Regions from separate parts of the Thalassotalea sediminis genome, predicted to be linked through region 1. Evidence: predicted binding sites of a transcription regulator. Region 1 holds the regulator's gene; the other holds the start of a gene.
What was found. Region 1 encodes LexA, which represses DNA repair genes until DNA is damaged. Its sites were predicted from a motif close to TACTGTATNNNNATACAGTA; they were not measured.
Positions count from the first base shown of each region.

Region 2: QUE09_RS12180 (DNA recombination protein RmuC) is a predicted target of LexA. The motif match lies at 3,585-3,604, and genes of this name have one in related genera.

Region 1 covers NZ_AP027361.1:150,791-157,183, forward strand. The annotation lists gene plsB (glycerol-3-phosphate 1-O-acyltransferase PlsB) at 1-960, opposite strand, end outside; gene QUE09_RS00675 (substrate-binding periplasmic protein) at 1,062-1,802, opposite strand; gene lexA (transcriptional repressor LexA) at 2,131-2,754, shown strand; gene coxB (cytochrome c oxidase subunit II) at 3,319-4,827, shown strand; gene ctaD (cytochrome c oxidase subunit I) at 4,840-6,393, shown strand, end outside.
Region 2 covers NZ_AP027361.1:2,647,397-2,653,789, reverse strand. The annotation lists gene QUE09_RS12195 (CoA pyrophosphatase) at 1-369, opposite strand, end outside; gene pabB (aminodeoxychorismate synthase component I) at 420-1,820, opposite strand; gene QUE09_RS12185 (fumarate hydratase) at 1,963-3,498, shown strand; gene QUE09_RS12180 (DNA recombination protein RmuC) at 3,612-4,970, shown strand; gene QUE09_RS12175 (GGDEF domain-containing protein) at 5,062-6,252, shown strand; gene QUE09_RS12170 (substrate-binding periplasmic protein) at 6,282-6,393, shown strand, end outside.

The DNA of each region.
Region 1 (6,393 bases):
AGTGAGTAACAAGTAGTCCATATGGCTGCGGTGACAAGGAACATAGATTATTTCATGGCCATCGTCTGCCAGTTCACGCAATGTATTTGCATTATTAACGTTAATACCGCTGTACAGTCTATTCCAAAGCCAATGTAAGATCCGCTCACCGATTCTAATCATTCCTTCTCGATAATCGCCGGCAATTTCATCCATTATTACTAAGGCTTGTTTTTCAACGGCTTCTTTCGATAAGCCTTTAGTGACAGCCTCATCTTCCATTAAACGTACAATAGATGGATTCTTGAGCAAGGTTTTGAACATTTGCTGGCGGTGCATTAAGCGTGGTCCAGTAGCGGCTATTTTTTGGCGATGAAAATGAAAACGTGCAACCCTAAGTAACTTATGTGCATTTTCTTGGTCTGTACCAAACTTGTCGGTCATATACCTTATTGACAATGGCTCACTAAACCTGATTAAAGTATTGCGCCCTAAGAACAATACGATAAACAGTTTTTTAAGCCAGTTTGGCGACTCTTGCTCCGCTAATACTTCTCTGACACCAATATTTCGTTTCTCTACTTTGGGTTTACGACCCCAAACCAAGCTTGCAGGTATAAGCTGCGCTGAAAGTTTATTATCTTGTTCGTGAGCGTCTAAAATCGCTAAACTTTGTGCCATTGCACTAGAGCTTTTTTTGCTCAGTAATAAGGAGCTAGGTGTGTCAATGCAAATAGTACGTGCGTGTGTCTGGCCATTAATGGTTACATTAGATAATGGATCAGGAAAATTTAACTTTTTGCATGCTTTTTGAAGCGCCAGAAGATCGCTCGCTGAACGATATCTGACAATGTAGAAAACCGGATTCTTGTCGCTATCTTCAACAGGTTTTGTTAAATCATCTGAAACGATACGGCATTTTACCCAAAGAGATATTGGAAATTTTAATAGAAGATAAAAAAAACTTCTCAACGCTAACATCTTGTTTTACTCGCTATTATGTGAATAAGAATTGTAACATTGTTGATGTAAATTGTCTTATTAAACGACAGTAATCAAAAAAGTGCTTTGGTGGTGTACCGTTAACGATATTGCATGCTTGTTACTTGCCAGTGCTCGTCATTTTGCATACTTTCAACGATCTCTGATACATGTTGGTACGCGATGGGTAAAGTGTGGGGAAATAGGACTCGCCTATCATAGATTTCATGTGGTTGTTTAGATAAGTTGAACGTGGATTGCCAATGATGAATTTTAACCATGTAGTCAAAGGTGGTTCTGCTAATTATTGCGACGTCAATGCGCCTGTTTAATAGCATATCGAAAAGTGTTATTTCCATGGTGGTATCAACACGTTTTATTGTTCCTGACTCGACAGCTTGGTTTATTCCTTGATAATAAAAGCCGCGTACACCACCAAATGTTAAGCCGGTTAAAGAAGACGCACTAGTGTATTCAATTGCTGTTGTTTTCAGAGAAACAACTTCATCTCTATCTGTAAATATACGAGAGGTCCATAAGTATTTCTGTTCATTTTGGTCATTAAACCATATTGGGCTTACACCAATAATTATGCCGTTAAAGTTATTACTATTAAGCATTCTCTCAATGCGTTTTCTAGGCACATAGATCAGTTCGAAAACATAGTGTTTACTGTGTTTATTTAAGTATCGAATAAAGTCGTAATAAAGGCCACTCTCTTTCTCCTGACTAATAATGAGCGGCGGTTTCTTATGATAGGTAAATGCTGAAATAAGCTGCTTTTCAGTGCAATAGGCAGAAGAGGCGAAACATAACAGCAATGTGATAGCTAAATACTTCATAGGGAATCTTAAACAGTTCTTTACTTTCAACTATAGTGGTAATGAAAGGAATGTACACTTAACTTACCAATGAATATTTCATATTTGTTAGCTTATTATACAAAATAAACCGCAACGTTTATCATCTTAATGGTATTTGAATAGGCATACGAATACACCTTGCTTATCACCTTCGCAAATCTTTAATCCTCTGCCTGATAAAGTTGAATAGAACATTGAGAAGAGTTCATTTGTAATACATGCTAAGAAAGTAGCAGTGATGTAGTTGCGTTTATTTACAGGCTGTATATACTAACAGTGAAGCTGTCCATATATACAGGGAAAAATTGTGAGTGAGTTTAAACCATTAACAACTAGACAAGAACAGATCTTTGATCTGATCAAAGAAAAAATATCTGAAACAGGGATGCCGCCAACAAGAGCAGAAATTGCAGAGTTTTTTGGTTTTAAATCAGCCAATGCAGCAGAAGAGCATTTAAAAGCGCTTGCTAAGAAAGGTTATATTGAAATGCTGCCGGGCACTTCGCGTGGTATTCGATTAGCTAGTAACTTTATTGTGGAAGAAGGCTTACCCTTGATAGGTAGAGTTGCTGCCGGTGAACCTATTTTAGCGCAAGAGCATGTGGAAGAAAGATATCAAATTGATGGAAATTTATTTCACCCAGCTGCAGATTACCTGTTACGCGTAAATGGTGAAAGTATGAAAGATATCGGTATTTATGATGGTGATTTACTTGCGGTTCATCAAACGACGGACGTGCAAAATGGCCAAGTTGTTGTCGCACGCGTAGAAGATGATGTTACCGTAAAACGCTTAAAACGTGAGGGCAATATTGTTTACTTGCACGCTGAGAACGTAGATTTTTCACCCATAAAAGTTGATTTAGCTAACCAACATTTTAATATTGAAGGGTTGGCTGTAGGGGTAATTAGAGCAGCTGATTGGATGTAATTATTTCAGCAATATTGAGCAGGTATCGTTAACGCTTAAAATGAAATAATACCTGCTTTTCTTTTATTTGATTAAAAAAACACCTTTGAACGCCATATCCCTATCTTTACTTTCCCTAACTCTTGTTAAAAGCTAATAGAAAGAAAAATTTTTGTTTAAAAAACAAACACCCTGTTAACGATGCATTTCAAACTTTTTTAGAGTAAATGCTTAAAATTTATACTGTGCATCTAAGCCTTTCATGGTGCGACTTTCAGTACATTAGAGTTTATACTCGATTGTATTTATTGGTATTTTTACCCATTCCTTTTTCAAATTAAAAATTGACCCAGATCAAATATTAAGTAATTCTAGAACAGAAAGTGAACAACTCTAATAATAAGGCGAGCTTTCACCTGTTTAAAAAATCGCCAGTAAAATAACAATAAAATCACATCAAAAACACGCGCATTGGGATCAAGTAATATTTAAATGCGATGTTTTTGACTTAGAAAGGGTATAAGGAGATGTCGAGTGAAAAGACGTAACCTAGGTTGGCTGTTGTCTGGGGTGCTATTTCCCGGTATGGCTTGGGCTGATTCAAAGTTAAATATGACCCGAGGGGTCACCGAGATAAGCAACGAAGTCTATGGACTACATATGTTTGCTTTATACATTTGTACTGCAATAGGTATTGTGGTTTTTGGTGCGATGATCTGGTCAATGATTTTTCATCGTAAATCAAGAGGAGTAAAACCTGCAACCTTTCATGAAAGCACAAAAGTTGAAATACTGTGGACAGTTATACCTATTATTATTTTGATTGCTATGGCCTGGCCGGCAACGAATACGCTGATAGCCATGGAAAATAACGATGATTCTGATCTCACCATTCAAGTTACAGGTTCACAATGGAAGTGGCATTACAAGTACTTCGACCAAGACATTGAATTCTACTCCGTCTTATCAACGCCTCGTGAACAATACGATAACAGAACTGAACTAGGTGAAGCTAAAAGTGAAAATTACCTCTTAGAGGTTGACAAACATCTTGTTATTCCTGCGAATAAGAAAGTTCGTTTCTTGATAACATCTGATGATGTTATTCATTCTTGGTGGGTACCGGCATTTGCAGTGAAGCAAGATGCAAACCCCGGTTTTATCAATGAAGCATGGACGAATGTACCTGAGCCTGGTATTTACAGAGGTCAATGTGCTGAGTTATGTGGTAAAGACCATGGTTTTATGCCTGTTGTGGTTGAAGTGAAGTCAGAACAAGACTATTTAGCATGGGTTGAAGAGCAAAATCGTTTAAAAGAAGAAGCAAAAGCAGCTGAAGCAGCGTCATTAAATGCATCTTTATCAATGGACGAACTCATGGAGTTAGGTGAATCGACATACATGGCTTATTGTGCTGCTTGTCACCAACCAACAGGTCTAGGTTTACCACCTGCATTTCCTGCGCTAAAAGGTAGCCCAATCGCTTTGGGTGATGTAAGCGCCCACATCGATATTGTATATAACGGTAAGGCTGGTACAGGTATGCAAGGCTATGGCAAACAACTAAGTTTAAAAGAAATTGCCGCTGTAGTTACGTATGAACGAAATGCTTGGGAAAATAATACCGGCGATACTGTTCAAGCGTCAGACGTTCAAGCCGTAGCGAGTGGTTCGTCTTCAAATGATGATGTTGTTGATAAGATGAAAGAGACAGCAACTGAGATGGTCGAAACCGTAGAGGAAATAGCTACGCCCGAAGAAGATTTAACAAAAACTTATACCCTTGATGAAATGATGGAGAAAGGACAACAAGTCTATATGACAAGGTGTGCTGCTTGTCATCAAGAAAATGGTGCAGGTGTACCACCGTCATTTCCATCGTTAGTGGGTAGCCCACTGATTAAAGGAGATGTTACTGCCCACATTGATATGGTTTTTAATGGCAGTAAGAAAAATCCGTCGATGGTTGCCTTTGGTAGCCAATTAACCAAAACAGAAATTGCTGCTGTTGTTACTTATGAGCGAAATGCTTGGGGTAATGATTCTGGTGATCTTGTTCAACCCGCTGATGTTGAATCGGCAAGTGCTAAGTAGGGAGGAAGAATAATGACTACTGATACTATTCACGACTCGCATGAGCACGATCATCATGATCACAAAATGACGGGTATAAAACGTTGGTTATACACTACAAATCATAAAGATATTGGTACCTTATATTTATGGTTTGCTTTTATTATGCTGCTCGTTGGCGGTGCGCTTGCGATGTTAATTCGTTTAGAGCTCTTTCAACCAGGGCTGCAATTTGTTGAACCTGATTTCTTTAATCAGTTAACGACAGTGCATGGTTTAATTATGGTATTTGGTGCCATAATGCCAGCCTTTACCGGGTTTGCAAACTGGATGATACCAATGATGGTAGGCGCGCCAGACATGGCACTACCAAGAATGAATAATTGGAGTTTTTGGATACTGCCATTTGCATTTGCCATCTTATTATCTTCGTTCTTTATGGAGTCTGGGGCGCCTAACTTCGGTTGGACATTTTATGCTCCACTCTCAAGTACCTACTCAAATGGTAGTACAGCATTTTTTGTTTTTGCCGTGCATATCATGGGGGTCTCATCAATCATGGGGGCGATTAACGTAATAGTCACCATCATGAACATGAGAGCACCAGGCATGACGTATATGAAAATGCCATTATTCGTGTGGACGTTTTTTATTACCGCCTATTTATTGATTGCGGTAATGCCTGTTCTGGCAGGCGTAGTTACTATGGTATTAACCGATACTTATTTTGGAACAAGCTTTTTTGACGCCGCAGGTGGTGGAGATCCTGTTATGTTTCAACATATTTTCTGGTTCTTTGGTCATCCTGAAGTGTACATCATGATATTGCCAGCCTTTGGTATCGTGTCGACGATTATTCCAACGTTTGCGCGCAAAAAGTTATTTGGTTACAGCTCAATGGTGTATGCAACTGCCTCAATTGCATTTCTATCGTTTATTGTTTGGGCGCATCACATGTTTACTACTGGTATGCCGCTATTTGGTGAGTTGTTCTTCATGTACTGTACGATGTTAATAGCCGTTCCCACAGGTGTAAAAGTGTTTAACTGGGTTGCGACCATGTGGCGTGGTGCTATGACCTTCGAAATACCGATGATGTTTTCTATCGCCTTTGTAATTTTGTTTACGATTGGCGGGTTTTCCGGTTTGATGTTGGCGCTTACCCCTGTAGATTTTCAATATCACGATACCTACTTTGTTGTTGCTCACTTCCATTATGTATTGGTGACTGGATCGTTATTTTCTATCTATGCCGGAGCCTATTATTGGTTACCTAAATGGACAGGACATATGTACAGCGACAAATTAAGTAAAGCGCATTTTTGGTGCTCATTAATTTCGGTCAATATTCTATTCTTCCCAATGCACTTCTTAGGGTTAGCGGGTATGCCTCGCCGTATCCCTGATTATGCATTGCAGTTTGCTGACTTTAATAAGTGGGTAAGTATTGGCGGTTTTGCATTTGGCTTGTCGCAACTAATTTTCTTAGTCGTTGTTATTAAGTGTATTAGAGGTGGTAAAAAAGCAGAAGCAAACCCTTGGCAGGCGAGTGAAGGGTTAGAGTGGACCGTACCAAGTCCAGCGCCA
Region 2 (6,393 bases), 1.4 Mb from region 1:
CTCTGATAATAACGCGATTATTGGGCTAATTGTAAACCCTGTAAGTGTTTGATAGTCTGGAAGTTGCCCTAAAATTTCAATGTTATCAGCACTTATACCTATTTCTTCGTTCGCCTCGCGTAATGCGGTATCAATGACATTTCTATCTTGTGCTTCAACTTTTCCGCCTGGAAAACTAATTTGTCCTGGGTGATGTCTTAAGTGTTCAGAACGTTTTGTTAAAATTACTTGTAAGTTGTTGTTTAATTCTACTAACGCCACTAACACTGCCGACTGTCGTACCTTACTTTTAGCAATGAAGTCATGATAAACGTCATTCGATGACAGTTGATGTAAATGAAATTTGTTTAAAAACTCTTTTCTATCCATTGAATCACGCCTAAAAATCCGGTTAAGAGCCTAGATTGTTATGCTAAATGTTATGGCATTGCGGCGAGAACAGGAAGAATTTTATTTACTTTGTCTAAACTTTCTTGGTATTCATCTTCTGCACTAGAGTCAGCGACAATGCCACCGCCGGCCCAACAAAATATTTGCTGATTTTTGCAGACAAGTGTGCGGATGGTTATACTTGTATCCATATTTCCATTTGCGGAAATGTATCCAATAGCGCCACAGTATATGCTTCTTCGTTGTGGCTCTAATTCATCAATGATTTCCATCGCACGAATTTTGGGTGCGCCGGTTATAGAGCCGCCAGGAAAGGACGCCCTTAATAAATCTACAGCTGTTTTACCATCTTTTAGTTTTCCCTCAACGGTACTTACGAGATGGTGTACCGCTGGAAAGCTCTCAATATCAAACAAGGTTGGTACAACGACGGATCCTGCCTGGCATACTTTACTAATGTCATTGCGTAATAAGTCAACAATCATTAAGTTTTCAGCTTTATCTTTATTTGATTGGCTTAAGAGGTCTTTTTGTTGTTGGTCTGCTTTTGGGTCATCTTTACGCGCCATTGTGCCTTTGATTGGTTTTGTTTGCACCATGCCTTGTTTTACTTGAATAAAACGTTCAGGAGAGACACTTAAAATACTAAAATTAGGTAATCGTATGAAAGCAGAAAAGGGCGCTTTATTTGTTTCTCTTAAGGCTAAATAAGCTAAAAATTCATCACCACTATAGCGGCTAGAAAATCGTTGCGTTAAGTTAATTTGATAACAATCACCATTGATTAAATAGCGTTGTACTTGTGCAAATTTATCATAATATTGTGTTTTGGTTATATTGGTTTCCCAAGGTGCCGTTAAGGTAAAATTGGTCGCTTTAGATAACGCTGAATGGCTAATTGTAGAAAACTTTTGAACATGCTCGCTACGTTCATGTTCTAGACAAATTAAATAGTATTGTTGTGATTTGTTGTCAAATATTATGGCGTTGGTATATATGCCTATTGCCATTTCTGGCATATCTATATCTTTAACAGCCTTATCTGGGAGTCGTTCAAAACTTCTACCTAGATCATAAGAGAAGTAACCAAGCGCACCACCAGTAAAGGGTAAGTGAGCAACATCAATATCTATAGATGCGAATATTTCATCTTGAACGTTTGACAGCACCGTTAACGGGTCATGTCCGGTCAACGTTGTTTCGTCAAGCTGATCTTTGGCAATGGTAACCTGTTGATTATTTGCAACAATTGTCGCCTTTGGCGACCAAACCATTATATCAAATTGGCTATCAACATGATCATCGCTTGAGGAATCAAGCCACATAGACCAAGGAGTATTGGCGATAGAAGCAAAGACTTCGGTCGGTGTTAGCTTTTGACTAAAGTGCAAAGGTTTCGCGGTAATATTTGATTTACAATGCTGCGACAATGTGACTACCTTTTAAATATTCAAACGTCGCCACTGGCGAGCGTGATTCAAGCAGGGTATCATATCGGCAAAAATATAACTTTCAATACTTTCGCTATAGTTAACGTAGAAAGAACAACCTGAAAACCGTTAAAGGGCAAATATGGCTATTATCAAACAACAAGATATGATCGACAGTATTGCAGATGCATTGCAATATATTTCTTATTACCATCCACTAGATTTTGTGCAAGCACTTGAAAAGGCTTACCACAAAGAAGAAAGCCAAGCAGCAAAAGATGCGATAGCACAAATTCTCATTAACTCTCGTATGTCTGCACATGGAAAACGTCCTATTTGCCAAGACACAGGTATCGTAACCTGCTTTGTTAAAATAGGCATGGATGTAAAATGGGATAAAACTGACATGACTGTTCAACAAATGGTCGATGAAGGGACACGTCGCGCATACTTGAATCCAGATAACCCTTTAAGGGCTTCTATTGTTGCTGACCCAGCAGGTGCGCGTAAAAATACCAAAGACAATACACCATCTGTTGTTCACATAGACATGGTTGCTGGTGACGAAGTAGAAGTAATGATTGCTGCTAAAGGTGGCGGAAGTGAAAATAAAACAAAAATGGCGATGTTGAACCCGAGTGATTCAATCGCTGATTGGGTCGTAAAAACATTGCCTACAATGGGAGCCGGCTGGTGTCCACCTGGGATGATAGGCATCGGTGTTGGTGGTACTGCTGAAAAAGCAGGGGTGCTTGCGAAAGAAAGTCTGATGGACCCTGTTAATATTCAAGAGTTAATAGACCGTGGCCCGCAAAGTGCAGAAGAAGCATTACGCCTAGAAATTTATGAACGAGTTAATAAGTTAGGCATTGGCGCTCAAGGCTTAGGTGGTTTAACCACTGTTGTTGATGTTAAAATAAACTCCGTACCAACTCATGCCGCTTCAAAACCTGTTGTTATGATCCCTAATTGTGCTGCGACACGTCATGTTCACTTTCACCTTGATGGTACAGGGCCAGCAGACCTAACACCACCTAAGTTGGAAGATTGGCCTGAAATAACCTGGGAAGTAGGCGAAAATGTTCGCCGGGTAAATGTTGACGGGCTTACAAAAGCAGATATTGCTGAATGGAAAACGGGTGAAACAGTACTACTGTCAGGCAAAATATTAACTGGTCGCGATGCAGCGCATAAGAAAATTCAAGAATTACTAAACTCTGGTGAGGGTTTACCTGACGGTGTAGATTTTACTAATAAATTTATTTATTACGTTGGTCCAGTTGATGCTATTGGTGATGAAGCAGTTGGTCCTGCGGGACCAACAACGGCAACTCGCATGGATAAATTTACTGAAATGATGCTAAATGATACTGGCTTACTCGGTACAATTGGTAAAGCAGAGCGTGGGCCTGCGACAGTAGAAAGTATTAAAACGCATAAATCTGTGTATTTAATGGCTGTAGGCGGCGCAGCATATTTAGTATCTAAAGCGATTAAAAAAGCACGCGTAGTTGCATTTGAAGAGCTTGGCATGGAAGCAATTTACGAATTTGAAGTTGAAGATATGCCTGTGACAGTAGCAGTCGACTCTACAGGTGAATCTGCACATGTTACTGGTCCAGCGATTTGGAAAGCTAAAATTGAAGAGTTAGACAAAGCATTAACATCAAGCAAGTAAAAGTTCGTTAATGTATATGAAAAAACGGTAAGCTTTTGCTTACCGTTTTTTTTATTGTTGGCATTTAGTGGTTGCTGTGCTTAAATACCTGTTAATAATTACAGTGGTTCGAAATGATGTTAGCTTTTTTAAACGGTTTTTTTAGTCAGTTAAGTGGTGAACAGTTATTTTTTTTAACGGCGATAGCGTTGTTATTGTTATTGCTAGGCGTTGTTCTAGGACAGATTTTTGCTATAAATAACAATGCTCAAGCGCTAGAAATGAAGTCTTTATTACAGGAGCACCTACAAGGGTATCAGCATCTTCTTCAACAGCAGTTTAGTGACAGTAAACTAGCGCAACATAAGCTTTTTACAGAAAGTACGCAGCAGCAGCATCAAAGAGCGCGAGAAGAAGCGCAATTACTGCAAAATATGCTACACAAACACCAACAAGACTTTTCAAAGACTCAAGCAGTCGCGTTAGAACAACTGCTAGATGTTATTGCTAAACATAATCAAGCGAACCGGGAAGAACAAGCGAAGTCACTGAATGTAGCGAGCGATAAAATAGCAAATAAAGTATCAGAATTAACTGGAGCGACGGATAATCGTCTAAAAGAAATTAGTGAGCAAGTTGAAAAACGCTTAGCCGATGGTTTTGAAAAAACCAGTAAAACATTTAGCGATATCGTTAAACGATTAGCATTGATAGATGATGCTCAAAAGAAGATCACGGAACTTTCGAGTAATGTTGTTTCTTTGCAAGAAGTATTATCTGATAAACGTTCACGAGGTGCCTTTGGCGAAGTACAGCTTAGCGCGCTAATTCGTAATGTGCTTCCAGAGCAGCACTTTAGTCTGCAATATACATTATCGAATACTAAAATAGCAGATTGTGTTTTATGGTTGCCTGAACCAACAGGCAATGTTGTTATTGATGCGAAATTTCCGTTAGAAAGTTATAAGAGAATGACCAACATTGACGCCAGTGAGTTAGAACGTAAGGTGGCGGAGAAACAATTTAAAACCGATATTAAAAAGCATATTAATGACATTAGTAGTAAATATTTAATCAGTGGTGAAACGGCTGATGGTGCGATTATGTTTATACCAGCAGAAGCAATATTTGCTGAAATACATAGCCACTTCCCTGATTTAGTCGAACACGCGAATAACCAGCGTGTTTGGTTAACGTCGCCAACAACGTTAATGGCAATTTTAACGACGGCTAGAGCAGTGTTAAAAGATGAAGCAACACGAGAACAGGTACATATAATTAAAGCGCATTTAGGGGAATTATCGGCAGATTTTTCACGTTTTAAAACGCGATTTAATAACTTAGCAAGACATATTGACCAAGCGTCTACTGATGTAAAACAAATTCATACTTCAGCAGATAAAATATCGGCACGGTTTGAAAAAATTGAACAAGTAGACATTAGCAATGAAGATAAGCAAGAAACACAACTGTTACAAGAAAAAACAAGTTGATTGCTACTTCATTCCAACCATACAATAGACAAGTCTTTGATGTGCTTAGCGCTTAGGGTTAACTAAGAATAAAAATGATAAGGTTGTACATTTGCTACAAAAACTAGAAGGTATTAAAACCACATTGTGGACAGGCCTAGCGATTAGCTTGTTGTTTGCTATTATCGGTTTTAGCGAAGCGTTGTGGTCTTCAAAAATCATGCTTATTGAGCAAATAGTTTTTGGCTTATTTGTCGTTGGCATTTTATTTACAGCGCAATTTAGTCGCAGTCGATATACATTGATGATTATCGGATTGCTTATTTATTACCTAGTGATACAGCAAAAGCTTGTTGAGCTAGAGACGCTATCTAAACACAAAGAATGGATTTTTTTATCGGCGGTATTTTTACTGAGTTTTTTGGTAAATATTAAAGATCGCGGGCTAATATCTGTTCATGGCTTATTGAGATTACTAGCCGTTGCTGTATGTATTGGCTTAGCCAAAGTTTGGTTAATGATAAGTGAATATATCGCGGCACAAACAATTTTACTGGGCTGGCCAGAACAAATTAGTACTAATATAACCTTAGCAGTGCCATTGATATTTACGACACTTTATGTGCTATATCAATCGATACGTTACCCTAGTTTACTGATAGCCTCTCTGTTAACGAGCTTGTTGATTGCCACCCTTGCATACTATCAACAACTCTTATTGCCGCTAAGTGTTATAATGCTGTTATTACTGGCACATTATATTGTCGTGGTAGTCATTGATTCTTATTATTTAGCTTATCGTGATGAATTGACAGGGATCCCCTCTAGAAGAGCGTTAAATCAGTATGCATTGTCTCTTGGACGGCGCTATTGTGTAGCAATGGTTGATATTGACCACTTTAAAAAATTTAATGACAGTTATGGTCATGATATTGGCGACCAAGTGCTAAAGTTAGTTGCTGCAAAACTAGCAACTGTTTCAGAAGGCGGTAAAGCATTTCGTTATGGTGGCGAAGAATTTACACTTATTTTTCCTCGCAAGAGTGGTGATGAAGCAACACCTGAATTAGAGCGAATACGACAATTAATTGCTGATTATAAAATAATCATTAGGCACCCTGTACGCAAAAGTAAAAAAGCGCGGGGAACCAAACCTACCGAACAAACTAAAACTGTCAGTGTTACTGTTTCTATGGGCGTTTCTACTCGCGAAGATAAACAATCATTCGAACAAGTCATTAAGGTTGCTGATCAGGCACTATATCGAGCGAAAAAGAAGGGGCGAAACAATGTTAGTCGTTAATTGCTATCGAACTCGTTATAATGGCCTTTATGGACAGAATATTTTTTACAATCTTATTGTTGGCAGTGTTCCCTTTGTCAGCAAAGCAACAGGTTATTTTCGCTGCAGAAGATAGCTGGCCGCCGTATTCCGGTCGAAATG